4 regions of the Exiguobacterium sp. UBA3968 genome follow, and region 3 is predicted to be linked to each of the others. Evidence: riboswitches for the same ligand, from Rfam matches in the RefSeq annotation. Region 3 holds a riboswitch; each other region holds the start of a gene.
The links. Region 3 has a riboswitch for S-adenosylmethionine ahead of msrA (peptide-methionine (S)-S-oxide reductase MsrA). Riboswitches for the same ligand answer to the same signal wherever they lie in the genome.

Region 1 (7,720 bases), on a different contig from region 3:
TTGATCATCGGAGTAGCAGCGGTAGCCTTTTTCGGCTATGAAAACATTCCAATGGAACAGGCAGAAGCCGATTACCCGAAAAGTGGCGGCAAGCTGATTGATCGATATAGCAGTGAGTATCCCGGATATGACTGGGAAGTCAGACGGACTTCAACGGAAGAATTCGTCGCCTTAACGAAGGATGGTAAGGACTACGGAAAATATCGTTTCAAAAACGGTGTGACGACACAAGGTGCAGTATTGAATAAGGATACGGAATCCTCTTTGAAGAAAAAGGGTTGGACCGCAGTGAAATCCTATCGTAAAGGCAACACAAACTACATGCTGAATCTGGACCATGCCGCCGTTTATGAGAAGAAAGGGAACTATGTGACGTACTTCTTCGATCAACATGACGGCAATAAAGTCAAAGCGACACTTGCGATTCCGAAAGACGTCGAAGCGAAGAAAAAAGGCTTCTACGGTACGTCATCAAATGCGCTACGGACGACGGATGAGAAATTGATGCTTCGCTTGATGAACTGGGAACGCGCTGACTATAAGTTGAATCCGTTAGCACCGTACACAGCATTGAAGCCGGTCACCCGTGGTCACAGCGAAAACATGGCGAAACATAATTTCTTCTCGCATACAGATCCACAAGGTCGTGATCCGTTCGACCGGATGAAACGCGGAGGAATCACGTTCAGCTATGCTGGCGAAAACCTCTCGATGGGGTATCCGAACGTCTTTGCCGCGCATTGGGGTCTAATGAATTCACAAGGACACCGAGAAAATATTTTGAAAAAAGAGTACAAGCAAGCCGATGTCGGTGTGGCATTCCGAGACAACGCACCGTACTTCACGATTAATTTCCGAACACCTTAAGTATGTAAAAAAGAGGATGACATTTCACGATGTCGTTCTCTTTTTCATGAGATTGTTTGTTTTATACTAAAGGCAGGAGGTGGGGCGATTGGAAATCCGTCGATTGAATCCAGAAGATGCAGTACTCTATAAAGCATTGCGATTAGAAGCATTACAGAATCACCCGGAAGCGTTCGGCTCCGATTATGAAGCGGAAAAAGATCGATCGGTCGACCAGTATGCTACGCGATTTCAGAGCGAACAGGCAGCGACGTTCGGTGCCTTTCATGAAGCGCAACTCGTTGGGGTCGTCACCGTTGTCTGCTCCGAGCTGGACAAGATGCGACATCGAGCCAATTTATTTGCGATGTACGTCACTCCAAGCATCAGAAAACAGCAGGTCGGACGGCAATTGGTACAAGAGGCATTACGGGCATTAGAGGAACGTCCTTGGATCGAGCAGGTTCATCTCTCGGTCGTTCGGACGAATGAAGCCGCTAAAGCCTTGTATCGGTCGCTTGGCTTCGAATCGTACGCGATGGAACCGCGGGCGTTGAAAATCGATGGTACCTATCATGATGAAGAACTCATGTGGTATCGGTTCTAACACAAAACGACCGAAATTCAATGAGAGATGATCTCTTTTGAATTCCGGTCGTTTTTAAAATCAGTTTGCCCAATTTGGTTTGCTGAAACCTTTGAATGATTTTTCGATGACTGTGTTGAAGGCATCGGATTCGACAGCCGTCTTCAGGTCTTTTGCGACTTGTGAGTCTGCATCTTTCGTTTGGACAGCAATGAGGTTCCGGTATTGCTCGTCCATCGTCTCAAGTGCTAACGCATCGAGTAAATCGAATTTCGCAGCAAGCGCGAAGTTCCCTGGAACTGCTGAGACATCAACGCTTTCGATGGCACGTGGCAGTTGCGCTGCTTCAAGCGGCTTGATGACGAGTTTCTTCGGATTTTTGACGATATCTTTCTCTGAGACGGTCAGTGGATCGACATCTGGCTTCAGTTCGATCCAGCCTTGTTCTGCCAAGAGGTTCAGCGCGCGTGCCTGGTTCGTTGGATCGTTCGGTGTCGCGACTTCAGCGCCCGTCTTGACGTCGTCAAGTGTCTTCGCCGTTTTACTATATAGTCCCATCGGTGCCGTCGGGACAGTGATGAGTCCTTTAAGGTCGAGGTTCTTTTCTTTAGAGAACGTCTTCAGGTAAATCGAGTGTTGGAACAAGTTAGCATCGATATTGCCGCTACCGAGTGCGATGTTCGGTTGGATATAATCGCTGAACTCGACGATTTCGACTTTATAGCCTTTCTTTTCGAGTTGCGGTTGAATCGCTTGTTTGACCATGTCACTATAAGGACCGCTTGTCGCCCCAATTTTGATCGTCTTGTCTTTTTCATCAGCACTGCTGTCTCCGCATCCTGCGAGGATTCCTGCACCGAGTAAGGCTGTAGCTAAAAAGGCATATCGTTTTTTCATGATTCAACTCTCCCTTTGTATGTATGATTAGCGTTTATCTGTTTTTCGCGCCAGTTGATTGCCGAGTGCTTGAATGCTTTGGACGATGACGATGAGGACGACGATTGTCACGATCATGATGAGATTATCATAGCGATAGTAGCCGAAGCGGATCGCGAGGTCACCGACACCTCCGCCGCCGACAATCCCAGCCATCGCCGAGAAGCCGATCAAACTGATCGTCGTTAGCGTGATGCCCTGAATGATGCCAGGGAGTGCTTCTGGTAAAAGGATACTGACGATGATCCGTAACGGTTTCGCTCCGCACGCTTCCGCTGCTTCGATCAAACCAGGTGGAATCTCACGCAGTGATGTTTCGACGAGTCGTGCGAGAAACGGAATCGCTGCGACACTGAGGCTGACGGATGCTGCTGTCGGACCGATCGTATTATCAAGCAAGAACTTCGTTAATGGAATGAGAGCAACAAGCAAGATGATGAACGGCAAGGACCGGACGATGTTGACGACGAAGTCAAGGACACGTCGGATGGCAATGTTTTGAAAGAATAAGCCGCGGTCGGTGACGAACAGGAGAATCCCAAGTGGAATCCCGACGACCAATGCGAAGGCAAGCGAAATGCCAACCATCCACGCCGTCTCACCAAGTGCCTTCAACAACTCGGGTAACATCGTTTGTATACGATCAAGCCACATCCTGAATCACCTCGAGTGTATGAAGTTCCGCCGCAAGCCAGTCGAGGGCAGGTGCGATTTGATCGGAGGATCCCGTCAAGCTGACGATTAGGACACCAAAAGCGACGTCTTGGATGTAATCGACTTTTCCGTGCAGGATGCTGACCGAGATATCGTATCGACGGATGGCTTCCGACAACGTACTTTCACCGGTCTTCTCGCCCGTGAACTGCAGGCGGATGATCTTTCCCGGTGTCGCTTGCAAGATGCGTTCCGGTAGCTCGATCTGGAGTGCCGTGTCGACGTAATGTTGTGTCACCGGATGTTTGGCTTGACTGAACAAATCGTATGTAGAGGCGACTTCGACGACTTCCCCTTGCGACATGACCGCGACACGATGGCAAATCTGTTTGACGACATCGATCTCATGCGTGATGAGGACGATCGTCAATCCGAGTCGTTCATTCAAATCTTTCAACAAATCTAAAATCTGCAGCGTCGTGACCGGATCAAGGGCAGAGGTCGCTTCGTCACATAACAAGACGGTTGGATCATTCGCGAGTGCCCGGGCAATCCCAACGCGCTGTTTTTGTCCGCCGCTCAACTGACTCGGGAAGTTCGTTTCGAATCCTTCGAGTCCGACGAGTGAGACGAGTTCACGGATCCGTTCTGGAAAATCTGCTCGTTTGACGCCAGCAGCCTTCAGTGCGAAAGCAATGTTATCTGCGACATTACGCGACTGGATCAATTGAAAATGCTGAAAGATCATTCCTGTCCGCAAACGAAGTTGACGCAAATCTGCTTTTGACATCCCACCGAGCGAGACACCGTCGACCTTGACCGTTCCTTGTGTCGGATGCTCGAGACCGTTGATCAGACGAAGTAACGTACTCTTACCGGCACCGGATTCGCCGATGATCCCAAAGATTTCTCCTTTTTGAATCGTCAAATCGACATCCCGTAATGCGAAAATCGGGGTCCGGTCTCGGACGAACCGTTTCGTAATCTGTTTGAATTCGATCATTTGCTCATCTCCTTGTACAAAAAAAGTCGCTTTTTCCTAGTAGCAGAGCAACCAGAAAAAAGCGACGAAAGTGTAAGATTTCGTAACTTATCTCTCAGAATGAATCCATTCTGTAGGATGTGGCACCGTTCCTGATAGGTGGTTGCCGGACGTCGTTGGGCCTAATCCCTCGGTCGCTCTCGATAAGTAGTTATGCTGTTGGGATTTACTTTAACGGAAATGATTCCCATCTGTCAAATGTTTTTTCAGAATTATTCCGCAACAGGTGTCCGGAACAGGTTGAGCGTTCCGATTCGGTCGACGGCCTCCTCTAGCCGTTCGACGTCAGCAATTAAGCTGATCCGCACGTATCCTTCGCCGTATTCACCGAAGAATGATCCAGGGGTCACGGCGACGTGTGCTTCGTCAAGCAGATGATCCGTGAAGCTTTGGGACGTATATCCTTCCGGCACGGGGAGCCATACGAAGAAGGAACCGCCCGGTCGTGGTCCACTCCAGCCGATTGCATCGAGTTTCGTAAACAATGCATCGCGTCGTGTTTCATATAAGCTACTTAACTCACGGACACATGTTTGGTCACTCGTCAGGGCAACGGTCGCTGCATGTTGGATCGGTGTGAAGGCACTGACGTAGAGATGTTCCTGATACGTCTCGATGCTTGAGATGACGGACGGATTTCCGATCGCGAAAGCGATTCGGAAGCCAGACATGTTGAAGCGTTTCGAGAGTGAGAACAACTCGATTCCGACATCTTTCGCCCCTTCCGTCTGCAAGAAGCTTCGTGTGGAACCATCAAAGCTGATGCCACCGTAGGCTAAATCATGGACGACACAAATATCATGGGCATCCGCGAAGGCAACTGTCTGTTCGAAGGCTTGTGCTGTCGCTGTCGCACCTGTCGGATTACTCGGGTAATTGAGGAACAACATCCGGGCGCGCTCGACATCTGTCGTATCAAGTAAATCGTAATCCGGCAGGAAGTTATTTTTCTCAAGCAATGGAAGCGTAATCGGGTAAGCACCAGCAAGTGCTGCTCCAGACAGGTAATCCGGGTACCCCGGATCCGGGACGATGACACCTTCTCCAGGATTGACGATTGTTTGTGGTAAGGCGACGATTCCGGCTTTACTACCGAGAAGAATTGCGACCTCGGTTGCCGGATCGATCGTGACGCCGAATTCGTTCGCATAAAAGCTCGCGACGGCTTGCTTTAGAAAATCATGTCCACGAAATGGTGGATATTGAAGGTTTGTTGGCTCATCGATCGCCTGTTTCAAGGCGTCGAGAATATGTACGGGCGTCGTTTGATCGGGTGTTCCTTGACCAAGGGTGATGACATCATGTCCGGCAGCTTTCACAGCACCGATCCGGTTCGCAAGTTCAGCGAAAACGGGAGCAGGAAGCCGATCGATGGCGATGGATGGAGCGAAATGTTTCATGGATGTGTGCCTCCTTCGTAGTATTGTCGTCAAGGATAACGAATATTCAGTCAAAAGAAAAGAACTTTTTTGAAATTCAAAAAAATCGTCCAATAAACAGGTACAGATATGTGGAGCGGGAATAGAGAGTAGGGAGAGGAGTGAGGAGATGAAGCGAGCTAGCTGGAAAGAAGCAGTCGTCTATCAAGTCTATTGGCGCAGTTTTAAGGATTCGAATGGGGACGGCATCGGTGATTTGCGAGGTGTCATCGACAAGCTAGATTACATCGCATCGCTTGGTGTCGATATCGTCTGGTTAAATCCATGTTACCGTTCTCCAGACATCGATAATGGCTATGATATTGCCGATTATTACACGATCATGGACAAGGCGGGGACGATGGGCGATCTACAAGAGTTGATCACAGCGGCTCACGCACGCGGCTTAAAGATAATTCTTGATTTGGTCGTCAATCATACGAGTGACCAGCATGACTGGTTCCGTCAGTCGCGGGACCGAATCCACGACAAGGATGATTGGTACATCTGGAAAGATGGAACGAAAGAGACGCCCCCGAACAATTGGCGGTCGTACTTTGCGCCGAGCCCTTGGACATGGAGTGAAGAGCGCGAACAATATTATTTCCATTCTTTTGCGAAAGAACAACCCGATTTGAACTGGGAACAACCGGCTGTCCGGCAAGCGATCTACGACATGATGAACTGGTGGATCGCTCAGGGGATTGACGGTTTCCGGATGGACGTCATCAACTTGATCAAAAAACGTTCGCTTGAGGATGTCGTCAATCCGTTTGATCTATCGTATCTCGGAAATCAACCAGGTGTGCACGACTTCCTTCAGGAAATGCATGCGAACGTCCTTGCCGGGAAAGACTTGTTCACGGTCGGTGAGATTCCGTTCGTCGGTCCGGAAGACGGTCTGTTATATGTCAGTGAAGAACGTGAAGAACTTCGGACACTGTTTCACTTCGAAATCGCGGACGACATGGAGGCGATGGATCTTTTACGTTTCAAGGAAATTCAGAAACGATGGTATGACGTCTTGTATCCGTTAGGCGTCAATTCACAGTTTCTCAACAACCACGATCATACGCGACAAGTGACTCGCTTTGGCAGTGAACGATACCGAGTCGAGAGTGCGAAACTACTCGGTTTGATGTTGCATACATTACCTGGCATTCCATACGTGTATCAAGGAGAAGAGATTGGGATGACGGGGATTCGCTTCTCGGATCCGTCGCTCTATCAAGACGTCGCCTTTCGCAATCGATACGAAGAGCGCGTCGCTGGCGGCGAGGATCCGGAGGTCGTACTCTCGTCAATGCAGTTACTCGCACGCGATAATTCCCGCACGCCGATGCAGTGGGACGGTACGCACGCGGCAGGCTTTACGAGTGGGAAACCGTGGTTAGCGGTCAATCCGAATTACACGGACATCAACGTCGCACAAGCAGAAGCCGATCCATCATCCGTACTTGCCTTCTACCGAGCATTGATTCAGATGCGAAAGGATCATCCAATCATGGTCTATGGTACGTATCGCGACTTAGCTCTTCATGATCCGTATCTCTACATCTATGAGCGGGAACTAGAAGGAGAAGTGTGGCGGATCGTTCTCAACGTGCATGACGAACCGATGCAAACTGCCTTCGTTTTATCACAAGATAAGTTGCTTGTGTCGAACTATCCAGATATCTCGGATGAACTACGTCCTTATGAAGCACGTGTATATCGATATACTGTTACAGAACAGAATTGAACTACTGGACGAAAAAACATCCGCGACGTGTCAGGAACGCGTCGCGGATGTTTTTTCGTGTGTTATTTGAAAGGTGACGATTTTTTCGTCTGTAAGACTTGCGTGAATCGATCGACGGCTTGGCGCATCTCGTAACTTGGTCCAAGGATGAGGGGACCATGTCCGACGGCAAGAATATCTGGAGACAGTTCCGTTAATTGATCGGCGGAGCGAAGAGCAACGTCCGGATCCCATGTCGCAAGTGCTGGGAACGGAAATTGCCAACGGACGTCACCGGAGACAGCGAGTCCCCCTTGTGTCTGAAAGGCATCTCCGGCGATTAGCATCCGACTACCTTCATGCCAAAGAGAAATCGAACCAGGTGTATGACCTGGCGAGGCGATGACGCTGAGGCTACCGACTTGTTGACCACTTTCGAGCAAACGATCTGGACGTGTTTTGATGTTTTTCGGAATACCGCCTTTTAAAGGAGTCGTTTCGCCTTCGCGTAGCGTCTC
Region 2 (7,720 bases), on a different contig from region 3:
GAATGAAGAAACGTGCTTTTGCGTATTCCGGAATGATGTTCGGCGCATCGCCACCATGCGTGATGATCCCGTGGATCCGGACATCGTCCGGTAACTGCTGACGTAAGGCGTTGATTCCATTGAAGAGCTGAATGACAGCGTCGAGAGCGTTGATACCTTCTTCCGGTGTCGCCGCTGCGTGCGCGGGACGACCCGTAAAGGCAAAATCGAGCGGATCGACCGCAAGCGAGGACCCCGTGATCCGCGTTTGTCCGGACGGGTGGACCATCAAGGCCGCATCGATTCCTTCAAGCAACTGGTGTTTGACGAAACTGCCTTTCGCACTTCCGTTCGGCCCACCTTCTTCGGCTGGCGTTCCAAGCACGACGACACTCCCACCGACTTCATCAAGCACTTTGCTGAGCGCAATCGCCGCTGCGACACTCGTCGTTCCGATGATATTATGACCGCATGCGTGTCCGATGCCCGGCAACGCATCGTACTCAGCGAGAAAGGCAATTGTCGCGCCAGGTCGGTCGCTTGACTTCTTCGCGAAGAACGCGGTCTCGTGCCCTGCGACGCCGAGTTCTACTGTAAAGCCTTCTGCCGTCAAACGCTCTGCATGTAGTCGCGAAGCAAAGAATTCCTCGTTACCGATTTCCGGCGTCGCATGAATCCGGTGGCTCGTCTCAAGATACGATTCCCGTTTTTGTTCGATGTCCTGCTCAATCGTCTCTACCCATGTCGTGCGTACTGGTGTCGTCATGCTATCCACTCTCCTTTAGAATTTATTCGCCGATGTCGCTTAGTGGAACGAACGTCGGGATCGAGCTACCTTTATATTCTTTTTTGATGAAAGCCGCGACATCTTTTTGTTGGTAAAGCGACGCGATCTTTTTCAGTTCTTTTTTGTTCTTGTCTTCCGTCCGTGTCGCGATGATGTTGATGTATGGTTTTGCTGTCTCGTTCTCATGGACGATCGAGTCCTTGATCGGATTTAGTCCTGCGTCAACAGCAATACCGTTATTGATGATCGATGCAGCGACGTCCGGTAAGACGCGTGGCGTTTGTCCAGCGACGATCGGAACGATTTTCAGTTTCTTCGGATTTTCAACGATCTTATCGACCGATCCATTGCCGTCGAAGTCGTCCGGTAATTTGATCAAACCTGCTTCTTGTAGTAACAAGAAGGCACGTCCCATGTTCGTCGCTTCGTTCGGAACAGCGATTTTGCCACCGACTGGAATATCTTTGACGTCCTTATATTTATCTGAGTAAATGCCCATCGGTGCAATGACGGTCGTCGCAATCGGCGACAGCTTCAACTTATGTTCCTTCTTGAAGGCGTTGAAGTAGGAAATCGTCTGGAAAGCATTGGCGTCGATCTCACCCTCAGCCAGTGCCATGTTCGGCTGGACATAATCGGAGAACTTGACGAGCTCGATTTTGATGCCCTCCTTTTCCGCTTTTTTCGCGACGTAATCCCACACTTGAGTGTCTGAACCGCTGACCCCGAGCTTGATCGTCTTTTCTTCTTCTCCTGATGCTGAGCACCCGGCAAATAAAATCGTCGTTAATGTTGCTCCAATCGCTACTGCTTTTTTCATGGCTGAATCGCTCCCTTGATTAATGTCTTCTGATTTTTCGTGCGACGATGTTGCCTGTCGTCTGTAAGCCTTGGACTAAGATAACGAGAATCCCGACCGTGATGATCATGACTTTCGTGTCGAACCGTTGATAACCGTACGTAATTGCTAAGTCACCCAAACCGCCACCACCGATGGCGCCTGCCATCGCTGATGCCCCGATCAAGCCGACTGTTGCAATCGTTAAATTAAGGATTAGTGAACCGAGTGCTTCCGGCAGAAGGAAGCGGAAAATCGTTTGAAACGGTGTCGCGCCCATCGCTTCTGCTGCCTCAAGGACGCCTTTATCGACTTCAAGTAACGAGCTCTCGATCAGACGCGCCATGTACGGTGCGGCGTAAAAGACGAGCGGGACGATTGCGGCTTCGGTTCCGATCGACGTCTGGACGATCAACCGTGTCAACGGGATGATCGCAACAAGTAAGATGATGAACGGAATTGAACGGAAGATATTGACGATACTGTTGAAGAATGTGAACAGCGGGACGTTCTCGAGCAATGCCCCTTTCCGGGTGACGACGAGCAGGATGCCGAGTGGTAAACCGATCAAAGTTGAAAATAATAACGACACTGACACCATCGTCATCGTCTGCAAAAATGCTGTCCAGATATCACTGTAGTTAACTAGCATCAGCAAGCACCTCCTCGACGGTCACCTGTGCCTGATCGATGTACTGTAAGGCCCGTTTTACTTCGATTGTTTCACCGATCAGTTCAACAAGTAATGTACCGAACGGTGTTTCCTGTAACTCCGTGATGCTACCGTGCAGGATGTTGACATCGACGTCGAAGCGTTTTGCGACTTGCGATAAGAGTGGTTGCCCGGTGTGATGTCCGAGAAAATGAATCTTATAGATCGGATGCGCATTCCGTGACTCGATCAACTGACGAATTGATGCCGGAATTTCATCATGCATGACGGAGCGGACGAAGTTTTTCGCTGTCTCGGTCTGCGGATTCGAAAAGACATCAAAGACTGTTCCTGACTCGATCAGCTTCCCGGCTTCGATGACGGCGACCCGGTCACAAATCTCCCGGATGACGCCCATCTCATGGGTGATCAAGAGAATGGTGATCCCGTATTCCGCATTGATGCGTTTTAATAACTGGAGAATATGATGTGTCGTCTGAGGATCGAGTGCTGACGTCGCTTCGTCACATAAGAGCACGGATGGTTGCGTCGCTAGTGCCCGGGCGATGCCGACACGTTGCTTTTGTCCGCCGGATAATTGATCCGGGTAATGATCCGCCTTATCCGCAAGATCGACGAATTCGAGTAATTCCGTCACCCGGCGACGAATCTCGTCTTTCTTGACACCTGCGAGAACGAGTGGTTTCGCAACGTTCGTAAAGACCGTGTTTGCATTCAATAGATTGAAGTGTTGAAAGATCATCCCGATCCGCTGTTTCGCTTGGCGTAATTTTTTTGGTGATAGTTGTGTTAAATCTTCTCCGTCGACCGTCACTGTTCCTGACGTCGGTCGTTCTAACAGGTTGACGCAGCGGAGCAATGAACTTTTCCCGGCACCGCTAAAGCCGATGACACCGAAGATTTCGCCTTTCTCGATCGTCAGGTCGACACCGTCGAGTGCTGCGATCGTCTGATCCTTCGTGACGTACGTTTTTTTGACTTGATGAAATGCAATCATTCCGTTTTCCCCCTTCATTCAACAAAAAAGGTCCCTTCTTGAGAAACAAGAAGAGACCTGGATCCGCACAATGGCAGAATCCACTCCACTCATCTCTCAGACATCTGTCTGATGGAATTGGCACAGTGCTCATAATGAGTCTGTTGCCGAGGTTTCGTAGGGCCAGTCCCTCCACCTCTCTGGATAAGTATTGCGGTATGAAATTCGTATGTGTGTTGTTGCGTTGTTGCTTATGTCGTAAAACTAATTTTTACATTACGGGTCGAACCTTTAAAAGTCAACCAACTTTGCAAAAATAATCCATTTGGCGCATATCGATTGAGTCATAAGTTATGAGTTAGCTGAAAGAACAAATCACGATTCGTCCAGAACGATTTGACAAGGCATTTTCGGTCGTGCTACCATCGTTTCAATGATTAATCCGACAATTCCAATATGATATTTATCAAGAGTGAACGAGAGACCTGGCTCTATGACTTCACGGCAACCTGCAATCTGTAAGGTGCTCCGACCAGCAAAGCGCGGCTTTGGATGATACGGTGAAAAACTCGTGGGCGTCCAAGCAGTGACGTTGACGAGTTTTTTTCACGAATGGAGGAAAAATAGTAATGATGAACTATCCTGTATTGACTGGTGCTGAAGCATTTTATCTTCAAGGTGGACCGATCGGCATTTTAATCTGTCATGGTTTTAATGCGACCCCGCAAAGTGTTCGGGACGTCGGTGAGGCATTTGCTGCTAAAGGATTCACTGTCTATGCTCCACGTTTGCGTGGTCACGGGACGAACGTCCGTGAGTTCGAACAATCGACTGCTCGATGTTGGAAGCAGAGCCTGCAAGACGGCTATGCACGTTTACAAGAAACATGCGATCAAGTCTTCGTCATCGGTCAATCGATGGGCGCGACGCTCGCACTATCGCTCGCCGCTGACGGGATTCCATTTTCAGGCATCATTACGATCAATGCCGCTCTCTCCGTTCCGTCTTATGAAGCACTGTCGTTTGAAGATGGTCCACAGTACTTACCTGAAGGGGCACCGGATATCAAACGGTCTGCTTTCGAAATCATCTATGACCTCGTTCCGAGTCGTTGTGCATTCGAACTCGTCCGCTTGATGGATGAGACGAAAGGACGCCTTGGATCGATCCTTCTACCGACATTGATTCTTTACTCGGCGACCGATCACGTCGTTCCGCCGTCGAGCTCGGATTACCTGCATCAGCATATCGGGACGAATGATAAACGAATCTACTGTCTCCTCAACTCGTACCACGTCGCGACCCTCGATCATGATCAGGATTTGATCGTGCGTGAGACGATTCGTTTCATCGAACGCTCGAGTCGTTTCTCACAGGAAACGGGATAATAAAAAAAAACAGCTATTCGTCTTCACTTAGAAGCGAACAGCTGTTACATCAAAGGACGACCATCATCGGTTCGTCTTTTTTGTTTATCCTTTTTGGTGCTGCATCGTTTGGAGCGGCTTCGGCTTTCCTGGCACTTCATGGCAGTGGCGGCACCGTGGCTCATACGATTCTGAAGCGCCGACTAAAATGATCGGATCATCATAGTTCGCTGGTTTTCCATCAATCAAACGTTGTGTCCGGGAAGCCGGATCGCCACATGAGAGACAGATCGCCTGAAGTTTCGTCACAAATTCTGCGCGCGCCAGTAATTCCGGCATCTTGCCAAATGGCTCTGCCCGGAAATCCTGATCGAGTCCTGCACAAATGACGCGTTTTCCGTCTTGCGCAAGTGCTTCGATGACTTGAACGATCTCATCATCAAAGAATTGAACTTCATCAATTCCGACAATTTGTGTTTCTTCCGCTACTGCTGCATAGAGATCACGACTCGTCGCCATTGGAATCGCCACGACGGAATTTCCGATGTGAGAGACGACATGCTCTTCATGGTACCGGTCGTCGATTGCCGGCTTGAATACTTGAACGGGCAGTTTGCCGTACTGTGCCCGTCTGACACGACGAATCAACTCTTCCGATTTCCCGGAAAACATACTACCACAAATTACTTCGATCCAGCCGTACTGATTTATTACATGCATCATCGTCCGACACCGTCCTCTAAAAATAGTCACTTTAACGAGTATAGCTCGAAACGGTATTGAGAAAAAGGGTTGACTTCCGGAAATCAAAATTCATTTTTTCTTTACCTAGAATTTTTGTCCTTTCATTCCAACCTTCATCCATTTCCTGTACACTAAAGAAGAAGATTCTCGCGAAAGAAGGTGTCCCCGATTCATCATCTCTTACATGACATTCTGCACCAATATGGCGCCCTTGGTCTTTCCGTCCTTCTCGCAGGTGGTATCGTGGGATTGCCGGTTCCTGATGAGACCTTGCTCGTCCTGTCCGGTTTTTGGATGCATCAAGGCAATCTACCGCTGTTCGGTACGATTCTTGCCGCTTACGCTGGCAGTTGCATCGGAATGACGATTAGCTACGTGCTGGGCTTAAAACTCGGCATGCCCCTGTTGCATCGCGTCGGACCAAAGATGCGCATCTCAGAAAAACACATTCTCTCCGCTGAAGCCGGATTTCGTCGTTACGGCAAATCGGTCTTGATCATCGGTTACTACATACCTGGTCTTCGCCAACTCTCTGCCTTTTTTGCAGGTGTTTCAAAAATGCCGTTTCGCATTTTTGCGAGTTACGCGTATACAGGTGCTTTGATTTGGGTCAGTGTGTTCTTGGGCGCCGGCTACTTTGTTGGTCGTCATATCTCGTTCCATAAAGTCGTCGACTACATCTTGGCACATCCAGATGCTATGCCGTACTTGATCGGGATCGTCGGCGGGATTGCTTTCTCGTTCGTCTTAAAGACGTACCTTACGTACCGTTCGCAATTCAGTCTATACAAAAACAGCCTGCTTCCGTAATGGAGGCAGGCTGTTTTTTAAGAACCGGCAAGTAATTACTTGCGGCCGTATTTTTTGTTGAAGCGATCGACACGACCATCTGCCGCGTTGAACTTTTGACGACCTGTGTAGAATGGGTGCGAGTCTGAAGACACATCCACACGGATGAGTGGGTACTCGTTACCATCTTCCCAAGTGATCGTTTCGTTCGAAGAACGAGTAGAACCGCTTAAGAATTTGTACTCAGTCGTTGAATCCATAAATACTACTTTGTTGTAGTTAGGGTGAATTCCTTGTTTCATGGTTGATTTCTCTCCTTCCGCCCTGGTCCATTTGCTGAGCCAGAGTAAGTTACCTTCCTATACTAAACGATTTTTTTACGCGTCGCAATAGTTATTTTTCCGTCGTTGCTTCCTTCTTGACGGTACGCGGTTTAGCAGGTGCACGTCGGACCGTCTTCTTCTTTTCTTTCTCAAGTTCAGCAAAAAATTCTTCATTATTTTTCGTGTCGCGAATCTTACGCAGGAACGTATCGACGAACTCGTTCGACTCGTTCATCGTCCGACGAATCGTCCAGAGCGCATCGAGTTGCTCTTTCGGAAGCAAGAGTTCTTCCTTCCGCGTACCTGATTTGCGAATGTCGATTGCCGGGAAGATTCGGCGTTCCGACAGCTTACGATCGAGATGTAGCTCCATGTTTCCTGTTCCTTTGAATTCCTCATAGATGACGTCATCCATGCGGGATCCCGTCTCGACGAGCGCCGTCGCAAGAATCGTCAAACTGCCACCATGTTCGATGTTTCGCGCCGCACCAAAGAACCGTTTTGGTTTGTGGAACGCTGCTGGGTCAATCCCCCCTGAAAGCGTCCGTCCGCTTTGCGGCACTGTTAAGTTATACGCACGAGTCAAACGCGTGATCGAATCCATCAAGATGACGACATCTTTTTTATGTTCGACAAGTCGCATCGCCCGTTCAAGGACAAGTTCAGAAATCCGCACATGGTTGTCCGGTGTTTCGTCGAACGTTGAACTGACGACGTCTGCTCCCGGAACCGAACGCTCGATGTCAGTTACTTCCTCTGGTCGCTCATCGATCAATAGAATGATCAGCTCGACATCCGGATGATTCTCTTGAATCGAGTTCGCGATTTCTTTGAGGAGTGACGTCTTCCCTGCTTTTGGTGGTGCGACGATCAAACCGCGTTGTCCAAACCCAACTGGTGCAATCATATCCATGACACGAACCGATAAATGACGTGGCTCTGTCTCAAGACGCATTAAACGATCCGGATAGATCGGTGTCAGCGCCGGGAAGAACAAACGGTTACGCGCTGTATCCGGTGCTTCGCCGTTGACGGCTTCCACACTAAGTAACCCTTGGAAACGTTCGTTTTCCTTCGGTGGGCGTACTTTACCTGTGACGACATCACCATTACGTAGATTGAAGCGTCGGATTTGAGAAGCGGCGATATAAATATCTTCAGAGGATTGGGAATAATTGATAGGGCGAAGGAAGCCGAAGCCACCATCGTTTTGCATTTGTGGATTACCAGGGATGACTTCAAGT
Region 3 (7,720 bases):
TTATCGATTGCGTCCGAAGCTAGTGACAGTTTGTTTTATCAGGAGATGCGGACGTCGAATCTACATGACGTCGCTGACTGGCTTGGAACGAGTTATCGTCACCTTAACCGGATTATCACGAAGTTGTGTGAGGAAGAGATCCTTGTTCGACGACGTGGCAAGATCATCATCGTCGATTTGGAACGGATTCGCGAGAAAGCGAACGGTAACAGCTATGAGTAAGGAGGAACGAACATGATAATAGGCATTGTGTGTGCCGTATTGGCTGGAATGTTAATCAGTTTGCAGACGGTATTGAATGCTCGGATGAGTGATGCATTCGGCGCATGGGCGACGACGACGCTGGTTTTCTTCGTCGGCTTCATCGGAGCAAGTGTCACGTATGTTCTGTTTCGTGGTGGAACAATCGGACAGATTCAAAACGTATCGCCACTCTATTGGTTCGGTGGACTCGTAGGTGTTGGCGTCGTCTTTTGTGTCATGCGTGGAATTCAATTGCTTGGTCCGTCCGTCGCGATCTCTGTCGTTCTGATTTCGCAGTTAAGCTTTGCCCTCGCTGTCGATACGTTCGGTTGGTTCGGTTTGCCGCAAATCGATTTATCGTTTGGTCAGCTCATCGGTCTCGCTGTCATGGTGTGTGGCATCTTCGTCTTGAAACGGTATCAAGTCGTGGCACCGGAACAACAGGCAAAGGATCAACTAGAACGTGTTTCATGACTTACTTTTTCCATAACAATGAAACAGGTCAGCAAACTAACGTTTACTGACCTGTTTTTATATACATTTTTTTGAATCAGACCGTCGTCGTATCTTTCCATTCCTGTTCGATGAAGGCATCACGACCAGAAGCAGCACGATCTTTTTTGTAGTGTTCTGGATTTTTCTTATGGAAGTCTTGATGGTACTCTTCCGCTGGATAAAATTCAGAAGCGGCATCGATCCGCGTCACGATTGGCTGTTTGAAACGGTTGCTTGCAGCAAGAGCGTCACGAGAAGTAATCGCAGCTTCATGCTGCGCATCCGTATGATAGAAGATTGCTGGCGCGTACTGCGTACCGCGATCTTGGAATTGACCTTCTGCATCCGTCGGATCCGTTTGGGGCCAGTAGAGTTCAAGTAAACGCTCGTACGGGAACAGGCTCGGATCAAACGTGATTTGGACGACCTCGAGGTGTCCCGTCGTTCCTGTTTTGACTTGCTCGTATGTCGGGTTATCGACGTGTCCGCCCATGTAACCTGATACGATTCCCTCGATTCCTGGTAATTCTTCAAATGGTGTCACCATGCACCAAAAACATCCACCTGCAAATGTTGCTTTTTCCATCTGTCTCTTCCTCTCCGTGGGAAATCCCCATTGTATGTCTGACAGCGAGAAAACGAAAACGACTCCTTCGCTTGGTTGCAAAAGGAGTCGCCGCTTTTTATCAACCAAAGCTTTCGCTTTGCTGGTCGTAGCACCTTGCTATGCGCAGGTTGCTGGGACGTCATCGATCCAGATCTCTCGGTCCACTCTTGATAAGGGTATATGAAGTTGATGTCATTCGTTATCATTGTTGTGATGATACCATTCACAAAGAAATAAAGTCAATCCTTAGAATTTAAGGCACGTAAAACGGTTGCTCCAAGTGTCTTCGCACCAATCAACAACGCTTGTTCATTGATCTCGTACTGTGGATGGTGCTGCGGATAGTTGACGCGACCGTCCGTATAGCCAGAGCCGGTAAAGAAATAACTACCCGGGACGTGTGTTAAGTAATGTGCGAAGTCGTCCGCCGCCATCATTGGTGTGAGTGCCCGGACGGATGCTTCCGGTAAGAAAGCAGCAGCTTCCTGAACGAGTTTTGTCTCATCCGGGTGATTCCAGAGCGCCGGGTAACCAGTCGTGAAGTCAATCGAATACGAAGCACCGATGCCGGCACACGTCGTCTTAGCGACAAGATCGACTTCTTGCCGGAGCTGATGCCGAAGTGTCTCGTTGAACGTTCGGATTTCCCCGACAATGCGTGCCTCACCCGTAACGATATTTGGTGCTGTTCCTGCATGGAAAGAACCGATTGCGAGAACAGCCGGCTCAAACGGATCAACCCGTCGACTAACGAGATGTTGTAAGTTGCAGACGAGTTGCGCTCCAGCGACGAGAGCATCTTTTGTTTTATGCGGTGCCTGGGCATGACCACCTTGACCATGGACGATGATTTCGAATTCGTCGATCGCACACAATGTATGTCCTTCCCGGAACCCGATCGTGCCAACCGGTAAATCATTTTCGAGATGTGTCGCGAAAATTGCATCGACCCCTTCGAGGACGCCGGCTTCGATCATTTGGATTGCTCCACCGGGAAAGACCTCTTCTCCATGCTGGTGGATGATCCGAATCGTTCCTTGCAATTGATCGCGTAACGGATAGAGAGTAGCAGCAAGGGCCATCACGATCGCCGTATGACCATCGTGTCCACAAGCATGCATGACCCCGGGATGGATCGACCGGAAGGCAAGCGTCGTCTCTTCTTGAAGCGGTAAAGCATCAAAATCGGCACGGACCGCTATCGTCGGACCAGGCTGTTTGCCTTCGATCGTCGCGACGACACCACGACCTCCGACGGCTGTTTGATGAGGAATTCCCTGTTCTGCGTAAAAGGCGGCAATCCGTTCTGGTGTGCGGACTTCCTGGAAAGAGAGTTCCGGGTGTCGATGAAAATCGCGACGTAACGCGATCATCGTCGGTTCGAATTGTTCGAGTGCTTCAAAAAGTTGAGTTTGCATGTTCAAGCTCCTTTAACGTGTGTCTTTTCGCGAAAATGGGTACAGATACAGGTAATCACGAAAGGGGATAATGTAACATGGGAGAAATCGTCGTCAATGCTGTACTTACAATCAAAGCTGGACTTGCGGATCAAGTCTTCCCGATTTTACAAACGGTCTATCATGCTTCACAAAAAGAAGAAGGATGCTTACGTTATTCCTTGCACCAATCGATCGAGGATGAGCATCAATTCATGTTGTATGAAGTGTATCGGGACGAAGAAGCGCTTGAAGCGCATATCGCATCCGACCACTATAAAGCCTACCGTGAACAGATCGAATTATACTTGATGGACCGACAAGTGGCGAAATACGTCGAGATGACTTTCTGACGTGTTGCGATAAGAAGAGACGAACCCGTCGAAACCGACGGATTCGTCTTTTTTATTACATCGATTTAAAGCCGAGGAAATGCTCCTGCCAACGCGGTTCATAGATTGAATTGATTTGCAGCTGTGAACCACCCGCATGGATGAAGTGTTCGTTATCAAGCATGATTCCAATATGCGATGGACCGTCTGTATAGGTGTTCTGGAAGAAGACGATATCTGAGCGTTTACCACTTGAGATGCTCGTCCGGCGATTCGTGAAGAACGCACCATACCAGTAGCCACGAACGTTCGTCCGACCACCGTATTTTCCAGCTTGGTTCGTCGCATAGTGAATCAGTCCGGAACAGTCGAAGCCACCGTTTACGGCATCTTGCGAACCCCATGTGTAGGGTGTTCCGATATGCTGGACGGCTGCTTGGATCAGCTTTTCACCACGCGTATTATTCTTTTTGACGACTCGTTTATCCGACGTGATCGTCACGGCGGATACCGGAAGATAGACAGGTGTCCAACCTGATTGGATGACATAGAAATTTCCGACCCGGTGACGCGGATAGACGCGTTTGCCTTGTTCAACAAGTCCACTGCCTTTTGGGCTCGTCGGACTTGCGAAAAAGGATGTCGTCTGTTTGACGGTATAGATTTTCGCCCGGTCGATCGCTTTTTGTGCCAGGCTCATATCGGGTTTACTCGTGCTGATATAAGGGTTGAGGACATAACCGGTTTGACCACTGACTAAGCGGACTTGCCAAAAGTCATCATCAATCGATTTCAAACCGACTAATTTCGTCCCTTTCTTCAAATAAGCGGCCGGACGACTGTAAGCGACGTCGGCAGAGAAGAGGGGAGTTTGATCTAGATGAACATAAAACGTCGTCCCTTTTTTTGCTTTTGCCATCGGTTTGTTCAGTCCGATACGACTCGAATCGACGAAACCAAAGGTATTTTTGTATTTGACACGTGTATAATAACCGCTTTTTCCGTAGATCGAGATCGAGGCACCTTTTTTTAATGTACCGATTTTTTTACCCGACAGTTTTGCCTGCGACCGGATGACGACGTCGTCTTCTGTCACGTAACGTTGACCAGAGACATCATACAGATCCGGCTTTTTCGTGACGAGATCCGTCGTCTTGACGTAACCGTAGATCGATCCTTTTTTCAAGCGTGTGTAACTACCGCTCGTTCCGTAAATCGTCAATTGATCAGCCCGTTTAACAGTATAGACTGTTTTACTGCTCGTCGAAGCCGACGTATAAACAGACAGGTTGCGTTTCGCGTATCGTGTCCCGGTTGATGCATAGACTTTTCCAGTACCGAGATCAGCTGTCTTGACGTAAGCATGAATCCCGCGGAAGTTGATTCGACTATAGACACCGTTCGTCCCGTAAACGGTCAGTAAAGTATTCGTTTGATGTTGCTTTAAGATAGGACTTGAAGATTTGGCATCCGAATAGATGGGTGTAGCGCGCTGAACATAGAGGCGTGCGGTCTTCGGATAGTACTTTAGTGTCCCAAGATGTGCCGTCAGCACATAGGCATACTCGTCGTTTCGTTTGATTCGTGTAAATGAACCCTCGATGCCGTACGTTTGAAGCGAAGTATTCACAGGAAGCGATTGTACGACTTTTCCTTTCGTAGTCGCAGTAGCATAGACCGTCGTCTGCTGTTGGACGTAACGTAGCCCTGTTTCCGGATGGTTCACGATTGGCGTATCAGCTAAATCAGTCGTCAATACGAAAGCGTAACCCGTTTTAGTCGCCACACGCGTAAAAGTACCCGTCGTCCCAAACGTTTCGAATGCTTGATTTTGAACGATGGCTGTCTTCGTACTCGTCGTCTTCGGCTCAACGAAAAGTGAAGTTGTTCGTTTAACATAACGCAGTCCTGTTTCCGGATAATTTTCGACCGGCGCATCTGCTAAATCAGTCGTCAATACGAAGGCATAACCTGTTTCAGTCGCCACGCGCGTAAAGGTACCCACCGTACCGAATGTCTCGAATGCTTGATTTTGAGTGACGGCTGTCTTTGTACTTGTCGTCTTCGGCTCAACGAAAAGGGAAGTTGCTCGTTTGACGTACTGTGTTCCAACCAATTTCGGAAGTTGCTCGAGTTGTGTCGTAGGTACGTAGACGTATTGCTCTTTCCATTTCAGGCGTGTGAACGTGTCAAAAGTGCCGTATGTATCGATTCGCTGATAAGCGGGAAGTGTCGTCACGACGGTGGAGTCAAAAGGTGAAGCGACTAATGAAAGTGGACTTTTCGAAGTCAACGTTGCTTGTTTTTGGAAGACAGGCGCTGTTTGCGTTAACGCACTTGTTGCGACATAAGCAATTCCTTCTTGCCAACTGACACGAGTGAAGTCACCGTCCGTATCGAGCGTCTTGAATGTCATTCCTGCTGGTAGTTGTTGGATGACAGTGGTAGAGTCAGCTGTTTGTAGCAATGCGGTATTCTCTTTCAAATAAGCCGTTCCTGTCGTTTCTGTGACTGTTTGTACTTCTGCCGTCGGTTGAGCAGGTGGCGATTCAGCGAAAGCAGGTGCGGGTAGAACCGAGCTCAACATCAATGTTGCAGCGAGTCCAGCAACATGAGCAGTCCATTTTTTCATCAAGAGGTTCACTCCAATTCTTAAAATTTGTCATTAGGAATAGTGTAGCATGCGCTTGTTTAAAAATTGATGAAAATCAAAAAAATAGGAGATTGGGCATAAAAAAACGGTATGCCGAAGCACACCGTTTGAAGTCATATTTTAGTCATCGTCCTCATGATCGACTTGCCATTCCCAGTCGAGCATGCCGTAAATTAAAGAGTCGCGCCAGTGGTCTTCTAAATAGACCGTCTCGCGAAGCTGTCCTTCCTTTGTCATACCGACTTTTTGTAAGACACGTTCAGAAGCGACGTTCCGTGGATCACATGTCGCTGTGATTCGGTGTAATTCTAGTTTTTCAAAACCGAATTGAAGAAGGAAAGAGGCAATTGACGTCGCGTACCCATTTCCCCATTCATCGGGTGAGAGGACATATCCGATTTCGGCGATTTTATGTTCCACGTCTGTAATGACGAGTTCACCGGCACCGATGACGACGTCACTTGGAAATGTCACGGCAAAGACATAACGACGTCTTGGTGTCTCGAGTTCACTTTCTAGTGCATCGTGCAGGAATTGTTTCGTATCGGTCTCGGAATTCGGTCCCCACGACTGAAATTGGCTGACGATGGGTTGTGACGCATAGGCGTGGACCGCTTCTACGTCTTCCGGTGTAAAACGACGAATCCGAAGTTGGTCATTGATTTTATAACGCATGCAGCATCCTCCTCTTTCAGATGAAGTCACTTTAATTCTATTAGACAAATCGAAGACGAATTCCTGTTTGACACGGGAAAAAGGGCGTGCTAGGGTGGACGTATCGAATGAAATAGGCAGTATCCTCTAGGGTTCCGTACGGCTGGACCGAGGGAGGAACATGGACGTTTGTCCATGCAACGGAGGGATAAAAGCCCGGGAGTAAAGCGAATCGTCTCGCTTGCTCCCGGGCTTTTTCATTTGAAATCATCTATTAGGAGGCAATTACTATGGCAAAGTATTGGATCGGGATCATTATCGCAGCGTGTTTTGAAGTCGGTTGGGTCATCGGGTTAAAACATGCGGCAACACCATTCGAATGGGGAGCGACAGTCATCTGTATCATCATTAGCTTCACCGTATTGATTAAAGCAAGTAACCATTTACCGGTCGGAACGGTCTATGCTGTCTTCGTTGGTCTCGGGACGGCAGGGACGGTCTTGACGGACATCGTGTTGTTCGATCAAGCGGCTTCCGTGATGAAATTAGCATTGATCGCTGTCTTACTCGTTGGCGTCATCGGTCTAAAATTAGTCAGTGGAGAGGAGAAATCAGCATGAGTTGGGTGTATTTAGTCATTGCCGGAATCTTTGAGATGTTTGGTGTCGTCTTGATCAATACATTTAATCAAAATAAGAATGCGAAGAATCTACTGTTGATGGGAACAGGGTTCGGACTCAGTTTTCTATTCTTGACGCTTGCAATGAATGGCTTACCGATGGGAACAGCGTACGCGGTCTGGACAGGAATTGGAGCAGCGGGCGGAGCGATTCTCAGCATGGTGCTTTATAACGAATCAAAAGACTGGAAACGGCTCGTCTGTATCGGTCTTGTCTTAAGTGCGACGATCGGTTTAAAACTTGTCGGCGAATGACCGTTTACATGTCAAACAGATGACGTTTTAACGGAACGCATATTTTTTGGCATATTTTAATGCAAAAGAGGAAATACTCCTTATAGAAGCTACGCATGACAAATCGTGTTAATAAGGGGAGAACATCCATGAAAACGAAACAATATATCGGAACGTTCTATTCAGAAGACGAATTGATCTCAAAAATGGACGAACTACACATTCAAGGACATCGGGAAGAAGACTTTTACGTGATCGTCAAGGAGAAGTCGAATATCGCACTCGTCCGTAGCCAGATGGACGCAGAAATCGCGACAACAAAACCGTCTTGGATGGACCGGATTCGTGGGAACAAAGGTCGTGATCAAGAAGTCGATGATCTGTTCG
Region 4 (7,720 bases), on a different contig from region 3:
TGCGACGATGGTCGTCTTTAGTGGTGATCTTGATAAAGCACTTGCGTCCTTTGTCATCGCACAAGGTGCACAAGCAATGGGGAAGCAAGTGACGATGTTCTTTACGTTCTGGGGCTTGAACATCATTCGAAAACCGGATGCTCCTGCCGTCGAGAAAGCCGGTATTGAGCGGATGATGGGGATGATGATGCCGAAACACGCCGGGGAACTGCCACTCTCGAACATGAATATGGCAGGTGCTGGTCAAAAAATGATGAAAAAAGTCATGAAGGATAAACAAGTCGATGCGCTCGAGACGATGATGGCAAAAGCGCAAGCGGCGGGTGTCCGCATGATTGCCTGCACGATGTCGATGGATATCATGGGCATTAAGAAAGAAGAACTCCTCGACGGCATTGATTACGGTGGTGTCGCGAGTTATCTCGGCGCAACAGATGGTGCTAACCTGAATCTGTTCATCTAATAAAAGAATTAACTATGTGAACGTGTTAAACCTGACATCTGATGTGAGGTTTAACACGTTTTTTATGTTCTGAGTTATAAGTGAGTTTGATTTTTCAAAAAAAATTGCGTATGATAAATCACATGTGAAAAAAACTTACATACAAATAGAGAGAAAAGATGGATGAAAGTGAGGAGTTTTGATGGAAAAGGAATTAATGAGGTTAGTGAATAGAGTCAGTGATTTGTTATGGACAAATGTATTGATCACACTTCTAGTCGTGTTAGGCATTTATTTTACACTTCGAATGCGGTTCGTTCAATTCCGGATGATTCCGGAGATGGTTCGCTTATTGTTCCAAGGAACAGATGATGGAAAAGACGGTGTCTCTCCATTTCAAGCATTCGCAATCAGTACGGCAGCGCGTGTTGGTACCGGAAACATCGCGGGTGTAGCGGCTGCAATTGCACTAGGTGGTCCAGGAGCAGTTTTTTGGATGTGGTTGATTGCCTTAATTGGATCGGCATCAGCATTCGTTGAAAGTACACTTGCTCAGATTTATAAGGTACGTGACGGAAAAGAATGGCGTGGTGGTCCAGCCTATTACATGGAAAAAGCGCTTGGACAACGGTGGTTAGGAATCGTCTTTAGTGTTCTGATCACGATCTCATTTGGTTTTGTCTTCAACTCTGTCCAATCGAATACGATTTCCTTGTCACTGCAAAGTCAATATGGTGTGGATAAGATGTGGATTACGGTCGGATTGGTCGTCTTGACGGCACTGATCATTTTTGGTGGTGTTCGTAGTATTGCGACAGTCGCTTCGTTCATGGTTCCAATCATGGCAGGTGGTTATATCCTGATTGCCCTGTATATCATGGTGACGAATCTTGAAGTATTACCGAACGTCTTTAAATTGATTTTCCAAGAAGGGTTATTCGAGTTTAAGACGTTAGCAGGGGGAGCAATCGGGGCGGCCGTTCTGAATGGTATTCGTCGCGGTTTGTTCTCGAACGAGGCCGGTATGGGTTCGGCACCGAACGCAGCAGCAACGGCTGAAGTCTCCCACCCGGTCAAACAAGGCTTGATTCAATCATTCGCGGTCTTCGTTGATACGTTGATGGTCTGTTCGGCGACAGCGATGATTGTTCTCGTCAGTGGTGTTCCGACAAAAGATGCGAATGGAGATGCCTTAGCCGGTATTGATTTAGCGCAAGGGGCACTTGCGTCGCAAGTTGGATCATTTGCGACAGGATTCATGGCACTCGCCATCTTCCTCTTTGCCTTTAGTTCCGTCGTCGGAAACTACTACTACGGTGAATCGAACATCAACTTCATCCGTGAAAATAAACAAGTCATGATGGCATACCGCGTACTCGTCCTCGTCATGATCGTCTTCGGTTCACTTGTCGAGTCGGCTAGTCTCGTGTGGGCTTTAGCGGACATCTTCATGGGACTAATGGCGATCGTCAATCTGTATGCGATTTTCCGTCTCGCAAAAATTGCGAAGCTTGCCCTCGATGATTATGTGACACAACGAAAAGCAGGGAAAGAGCCGCGTTTCTATGCGGATTCAATTCCGAACTTGCCAGGGAAAGATACGCTTGAAGCATGGCAGGAATCAAAAGAAGACGAAAAAGCAATCTAAGGAAAAGGGAGTCAGAGAAATCTGGCTCTTTTTTTGTATAGAACGAATTTAAAAAGGGAATACAGAGTACAGAAGGGAGGGGGAGAATGGAAAACGTACATTTCGTCCGCGTCACGGATGCGGTCTGGGAGTCGTTCGGAAACGATCCCCACATCATCATGGACTGGATATTATTCATTCATGAGACACAACCCGACCATGAACAATTGTTTGCCCTCGAACAAACGAATGCCATCTACCATTTGATGAATCAAATCGATATCTATATTGATCAGGACACGCACTATAATCTAGGGCGAGCGATCATTGGTGAAGAGTTGATCGTCAATGAGGAAAAAGCGGCAATCGTCGGTATTCTTCCTTTACCGCTTTTGATCATTTCCGCTGAAGTGATGCGAAACTTCGATCAACGGGCACTCGCTTCGATTCATGATGAAGCTGGAATACCGGGCGAATTCGAATATGTCTGGGAGCAGTTCGCCGATCTGCGTGCCTATTTTCAAAAGGCAGAAGAAGCGGAAGATACGATTTTAATTTATTACGTATGACTAGTACCATCTATAAAAAAGAGACCTGCTTCCAAGTCGTCGACTGGAAACGGGTCTCTTGTCGTTCATCTAAATCAAGATGACTTCACATGGAAATCACTCTTTTTACAATAACTTTTAGATTAAAAATCGATTTCGTCTGGATCCGGTCCGAGGCGGACATCCGTTGCTAGACGATCAATTTTCTCAAGATCATCGGCATCGAGTTGGAAATCAAAGACGTCGAAGTTTTCTGCAATGCGTTCTGGTGTGACGGATTTTGGAAGAGCAACGATACCGTTGTCGAGGTGCCAGCGCAAGACGACTTGTGAAGGTGTCTTACCATGCTTCTCTGCGATTTCCTTGAAATCGTTGATTTCGAGGAATTTCCCTTGCATGAGTGGACTCCATGCTTCGACTTGGATGTTGTGATCTTGCAAGTATTCGTGCAGTTCGTGTTGCGGCAATTGTGGATGCAATTCGACTTGGTTGATCATTGGTGCCATCAAGCCCTCTTCTGCCAATGTATCGAGGTGATGTTCCTTGAAGTTCGAGACACCGATCGCTTTGATCTTGCCTGCTTCATAAAGTTCAACCATTGCTTTCCACGCTTCGATATAGCCTTCGACTGGCCAGTGGATCAGGTAGAGGTCAAGGTAGTCTGTTTCGAGACGTTCGAGCGATTCTGCGAATGCTTCCTTCGTCCGACCGGCACGAATATCATCGTTCCAGACTTTCGACGTTAAGAAGAGATCCTCACGTTTCACGCCGCTTTCTTTGATTCCTTTTGCGACACCGCGCTCGTTTTTATAGACAGCAGCTGTATCGATATGACGATAGCCGACACGTAGTGCTTCAGCAACAGCAGCGGGTGCTTCTGTTTCTTCGTCTACTTGCCAGACACCGAATCCGATTTGGGGAATCGTAATACCGTTTGAAAGTTTTGCGTATTGCATGTGTTACTCCTCCTCATAAAACGTAGTTTAGATTTGCTCGTTTAGTTTAGCACGAACGAACGAAACCGTCCGTTTCCATGCTCATGGAGGAATAGAATGGGTTAAAATAAAAGAGAATTCATCACATCTGACCGTATGTCAGAAAGAGGGGGAGAAAGGATGGCTCAAAAGAATAAAAAGCTATCAAAGGGAGCTTGGCTTAGTATTAGTGCCTTGTTGGTCACGCAAGCAGTTAGCCTATTTTTCAGTGCACGAAAATCAGGACGTAACCCGTGGGTATGGGGAGGCGCGGGACTCCTTCAGTTTCCACTTCCAGCAATCGCGTATTTGATTTTAGAACGACAAGCGAAGCAGAAAAAATAATGAAACAGGTCCGATCACCATGATCGGACCTGTCGTTGGTTAAGAAGAGATTTTTTCCTGTTGAGCAACTGATTTTTTCGGACGTGGGAAACCAAAGATGATGGCAATCGATCCACAGACGAAGAGCAGGAACGGATAGAACAGATACGGAATCAGTTCTGGTGAAGCTGTCTTCGTCAACTCTGCTGCGATCAGCAGTTGTGCCCCATACGGAATGATGCCTTGAATACCACAAGAGAAGATATCAAGAATACTCGCTGATTTCTTGCGGTCGATTTCATACGTATCAGCGATTTCAGCCGCGAGTGGTCCAGCGACGAGAATCGAGATCGTATTGTTCGCCGTTGCGAGGTTCGTCGCACTGACGAGTGCTGCCATACTGAATTCAGCACCGCGACGCTGTGAAATCTTGCGCGTCAACGTCTCTTTCAAGTAGGCGATTCCGCCATTGAACGTGATCAAACTGACGAGACCACCCATGAGGAGTGTCAAGATGGAAATCTCTGCCATGCCCATCATTCCTTCAGACATCGAAAGGACGAACCCACTTAAGCCAAAGCTACCGTCGATCATACCGATGATTCCAGTGAGCAATGTGCCACCGACGAGAACAAGAATGACATTGACACCAAATAGTGCAAGGACGATGACGGCGAGATACGGAATTAATTTGTAGAACTCGAATGCTTTAGCTGCTGCCGCATCGCCAGAACCAGAAACGAACGCGAGTAAGATGACCGTTAAGACGGCAGCCGGGAGAACGATCATGAAGTTCGTCCGGAATTTATCGCGCATGTTCGTTTTTTGTGTCCGAACGGCAGCGATTGTCGTATCCGAGATGAACGACAAGTTATCACCGAACATCGAACCACCAACGACTGACGCTGCTGCGATCGCAACGTTGATACCTGTTGCTTCATGAATACCGAAGGCGATTGGAGCAAGTGCGGCAATCGTTCCTGTCGAGGTACCCATTGCCATCGAGATGAATGCTGCGATAACAAATATCCCACTCATCAGGAGTGAAGGAGGTAAGAACGTCAAAGCAGCATTGACAGTTGCTTCGATTGCGCCGATCGCTTCCGCTGTTCCAGAGAACGCACCGGCTAATAAGAAAATGAAGACCATGATCATGATATCAGGATTTCCGGCACCGGTTGCGATACGTTCGACCGTTTGATTGATCGATCCTTTCGTCATGATTGCAGCAAAGATCAACGCGATCAAAGCGGCGATCAGAATCGGAAATTTGTAAAAATCGTCATAGAAGATACCGGCTCCGATGAAGAGGACCAGGAACACGACGAGCGGAAGAAGTGCCCATTTGTTAGGCGTAATCGTTTCTTTCATTGTTGATACCTCGTTTCTCAAAGATACAAAAAAAGACCCCTTCGCAAGAAAGAAGGAGGTCTTTATGAAATAAAGACGCTCTTCTTATCTCTCAAGCTTTCGCTTGCTGGATTTGGCACAGTACGAATCAAATCGTCCGCTGCCGAAACATCATTGGGCCAGTCCCTCCGTTTCTCGCGATAAAAAGAAGTCATTCAATTGTTGTAAAACACGTTTCTTACCGTACCGCATTGAGTAACGCGTGTCAACTGTACTTTACTGAAGTGCCTGTTCTAACGTCTGGACGTTTTCTTCCATCAACTTAAAATACGAGCTGTTTTGCTGCGATTTCGTCACCGACTCGAGGTTATGGATCGTCACGGATTTAGCTCCGATTTCTTTTTGGATGACACGCGCAACCTTTGGTGAAACCGTTTCTTCGAACGCGACGTATTTCAAATCATGCATCCGCGCTTCTTTCACTAAAGCAGCCAGTTGCTTTTGTGAGGGTTCATCGGAAGGGGAAATTCCGGCGATTGGAAGCTGCGTGAAACCATATCGTTCGGCGAGGTAACCGTAAGCTGCATGTGTGACGAGAAGTTCTTTTTTTGATCCGTCAGCGACGGCTTGCTTGAACTCTTTATCGAGTGCGTCAGCCTGCTGAGCGAACGCTTTCAAGTTTTTTTCGAATGTTGCTTTGTCTTTTGGTACTTCTTTTGATAAGGCGACTGTGATAGAACGTGCCATTGCTTTGGCGTTGACAGGATCAAGCCAGACGTGTGGATCGTATTTTCCATGATCGTGTTCTTCCTCTTCGTGCGCATGTTCATCAGTTGCGTGATCATCGTGCCCTGCTTCTTCGTGCGCATGCTCATCTTCTGTATGTCCCTCTTCTTCATGTGCGTGAAGCGTAGCATCCGATTCCAGCAAAGTGACATCCTTACTCGTCTCGACGAACCGGACGTCCGTGCCTTTTAGACTCTCTTGGATTTTTTTTGAATAGGGTTCAAGTGTCGTACCTGTCAAAAGGAAAAGGTCACCTTTGGCAATCTCAGTGAGTTGCTTTGACGTCGGTTCATAGGAGTGCGGATCTGCTCCAGGTGGGACGATCATCTTGACGTTGACTTGATTACCACCGATTTCACGGGCAATGGCAGCTGTTGCGAACGTCGATGTATAGATTTCCGTCTTTTTATCATCTGAAGTCGATGAATCGGTGTTTGATCCACAAGCTGCGAGGATACTTGCGCTCGCGAATGCGACCGTTAAAGCAGGAATGATTTTTTTCATTATATGTTACCTCCGTTATTAAAACGTAATTATTCCGATTTGGACTTTTTCACTATAGCGGAACGTTTGAGAAGCGTCAAGTACGAATACCGAGACGTTCGACTTCTTTTAAAACGGGGTAAAAGGATAATAAAATGAAGGAATTGATACGTCTTTTGGAGGTGATCAAGTGAAACGTGAAACTGCATGGCTAATGGGGGGAGCTGCACTACTAACGACGGCAGCTGCGGGAGCAAGTATCTGGAACAATTACGGTGCATTACTTCGGTGGACTGAACCCGCCTTGCCAATCACAGAAAAACAACTCGCACCGCGGACACTCACTTACAAACAAGTGGGAGACCGTACCTTACAACTCGATCTCTATTATCCGCCGGGGGAAGGACCGTTTCCAGTCGCGATCTACGCGCACGGTGGCGCATTCGTTCGTGGAGAGCGCGAGGATCTGTTCTGTTTTAGCCCGATCGTTGATCGCCTGCTTGAACTTGGGGTTGCTGTTTGTAGTATCGATTATCGTCTGTTTGAAGAAGGCAGTTATTTTCCGGATAATCTCGAAGATGTACGGGATGCCTTATGCTTTTTGAACAAAGAAGCAGAAGATCTTCGCATTTTAAGAGGACGGATGATGGTATGGGGAGACTCAGCCGGAGCTGCACTCATGCTGACGACGGCACTTGCCCCATCTGCTTTCGTTGGTGAGCGCGATGAACGACACATGCCATTGATCAGTGGTGTCATTGCCTTATATCCACCGACGAATTTTTTATTGTTTACTTTCATTCAGACCTGGATCGCTCACATTAAGTTTTATAAAGGTGGACGGGAAGAATGGCGCAAGCTCATGACTCACGTTTCACCTGTGACGCATCTCTCGTCAGACGCCCCACCGATCATGCTCCTGCATGGCAAAAAAGATCCAATCGTTCCGTTTTCCCAAGCTCTTCACTTCGTTGAAAAAGGAGCCGATGTCGGAGCTGATGTCCGTTTGTTTTCTTTTCCGAACGGTACCCACTCACTTGCTAGTTTTGCACAGACAGAAAATCCATTGAAAATTGAACGACTGCTCGAACGAATTGAACGCTTCACTTGTCAGGTGTTGTTATTGCCACCGCGACAACTTCCCGATGAAAAACATGATACAATCAGTCATATTTCTTGAATGAAG

Region 1: it holds a riboswitch for S-adenosylmethionine, as region 3 does, so the genes downstream of both, B3S86_RS11485 (methionine ABC transporter ATP-binding protein) here and msrA (peptide-methionine (S)-S-oxide reductase MsrA) in region 3, are expected to answer to the same signal.
Region 2: it holds a riboswitch for S-adenosylmethionine, as region 3 does, so the genes downstream of both, B3S86_RS12295 (alpha/beta hydrolase) here and msrA (peptide-methionine (S)-S-oxide reductase MsrA) in region 3, are expected to answer to the same signal.
Region 4: it holds a riboswitch for S-adenosylmethionine, as region 3 does, so the genes downstream of both, B3S86_RS12835 (Na+/H+ antiporter NhaC family protein) here and msrA (peptide-methionine (S)-S-oxide reductase MsrA) in region 3, are expected to answer to the same signal.

The regions. Positions count from the first base shown of each region.
Region 1 covers NZ_DGCW01000005.1:1,883,296-1,891,015, reverse strand. Annotated here, with positions in the region: gene B3S86_RS11505 (CAP domain-containing protein) at 1-867, shown strand, start outside; gene B3S86_RS11500 (GNAT family N-acetyltransferase) at 956-1,453, shown strand; gene B3S86_RS11495 (MetQ/NlpA family ABC transporter substrate-binding protein) at 1,514-2,329, opposite strand; gene B3S86_RS11490 (methionine ABC transporter permease) at 2,357-3,022, opposite strand; gene B3S86_RS11485 (methionine ABC transporter ATP-binding protein) at 3,012-4,025, opposite strand; SAM riboswitch class I at 4,110-4,214, opposite strand; gene B3S86_RS11480 (aminotransferase class I/II-fold pyridoxal phosphate-dependent enzyme) at 4,277-5,464, opposite strand; gene B3S86_RS11475 (alpha-glucosidase) at 5,613-7,223, shown strand; gene B3S86_RS11470 (MBL fold metallo-hydrolase) at 7,286-7,720, opposite strand, start outside.
Region 2 covers NZ_DGCW01000005.1:2,057,062-2,064,781, forward strand. Annotated here, with positions in the region: gene B3S86_RS12275 (M20 family metallopeptidase) at 1-745, opposite strand, end outside; gene B3S86_RS12280 (MetQ/NlpA family ABC transporter substrate-binding protein) at 768-1,586, opposite strand; gene B3S86_RS12285 (methionine ABC transporter permease) at 1,606-2,256, opposite strand; gene B3S86_RS12290 (methionine ABC transporter ATP-binding protein) at 2,246-3,274, opposite strand; SAM riboswitch class I at 3,361-3,464, opposite strand; SAM riboswitch class I at 3,714-3,815, shown strand; gene B3S86_RS12295 (alpha/beta hydrolase) at 3,883-4,641, shown strand; gene B3S86_RS12300 (thymidine kinase) at 4,726-5,340, opposite strand; gene B3S86_RS12305 (DedA family protein) at 5,524-6,174, shown strand; gene B3S86_RS12310 (type B 50S ribosomal protein L31) at 6,210-6,455, opposite strand; gene rho (transcription termination factor Rho) at 6,547-7,720, opposite strand, start outside.
Region 3 covers NZ_DGCW01000004.1:33,797-41,516, reverse strand. Annotated here, with positions in the region: gene B3S86_RS00405 (Crp/Fnr family transcriptional regulator) at 1-222, shown strand, start outside; gene B3S86_RS00400 (DMT family transporter) at 235-717, shown strand; gene msrA (peptide-methionine (S)-S-oxide reductase MsrA) at 794-1,324, opposite strand; SAM riboswitch class I at 1,419-1,522, opposite strand; gene B3S86_RS00390 (M20 metallopeptidase family protein) at 1,585-2,763, opposite strand; gene B3S86_RS00385 (putative quinol monooxygenase) at 2,841-3,134, shown strand; gene B3S86_RS00380 (SH3 domain-containing C40 family peptidase) at 3,190-5,745, opposite strand; gene B3S86_RS00375 (GNAT family N-acetyltransferase) at 5,887-6,441, opposite strand; gene B3S86_RS00370 (DMT family transporter) at 6,711-7,040, shown strand; gene B3S86_RS00365 (DMT family transporter) at 7,037-7,354, shown strand; gene B3S86_RS00360 (general stress protein) at 7,483-7,720, shown strand, end outside.
Region 4 covers NZ_DGCW01000007.1:13,408-21,127, reverse strand. Annotated here, with positions in the region: gene B3S86_RS12860 (CoA-disulfide reductase) at 1-463, shown strand, start outside; gene B3S86_RS12855 (alanine/glycine:cation symporter family protein) at 645-2,090, shown strand; gene B3S86_RS12850 (YfbM family protein) at 2,177-2,638, shown strand; gene B3S86_RS12845 (aldo/keto reductase) at 2,761-3,573, opposite strand; gene B3S86_RS12840 (hypothetical protein) at 3,733-3,936, shown strand; gene B3S86_RS12835 (Na+/H+ antiporter NhaC family protein) at 3,976-5,286, opposite strand; SAM riboswitch class I at 5,368-5,472, opposite strand; gene B3S86_RS12830 (metal ABC transporter solute-binding protein, Zn/Mn family) at 5,542-6,555, opposite strand; gene B3S86_RS12825 (alpha/beta hydrolase) at 6,725-7,714, shown strand.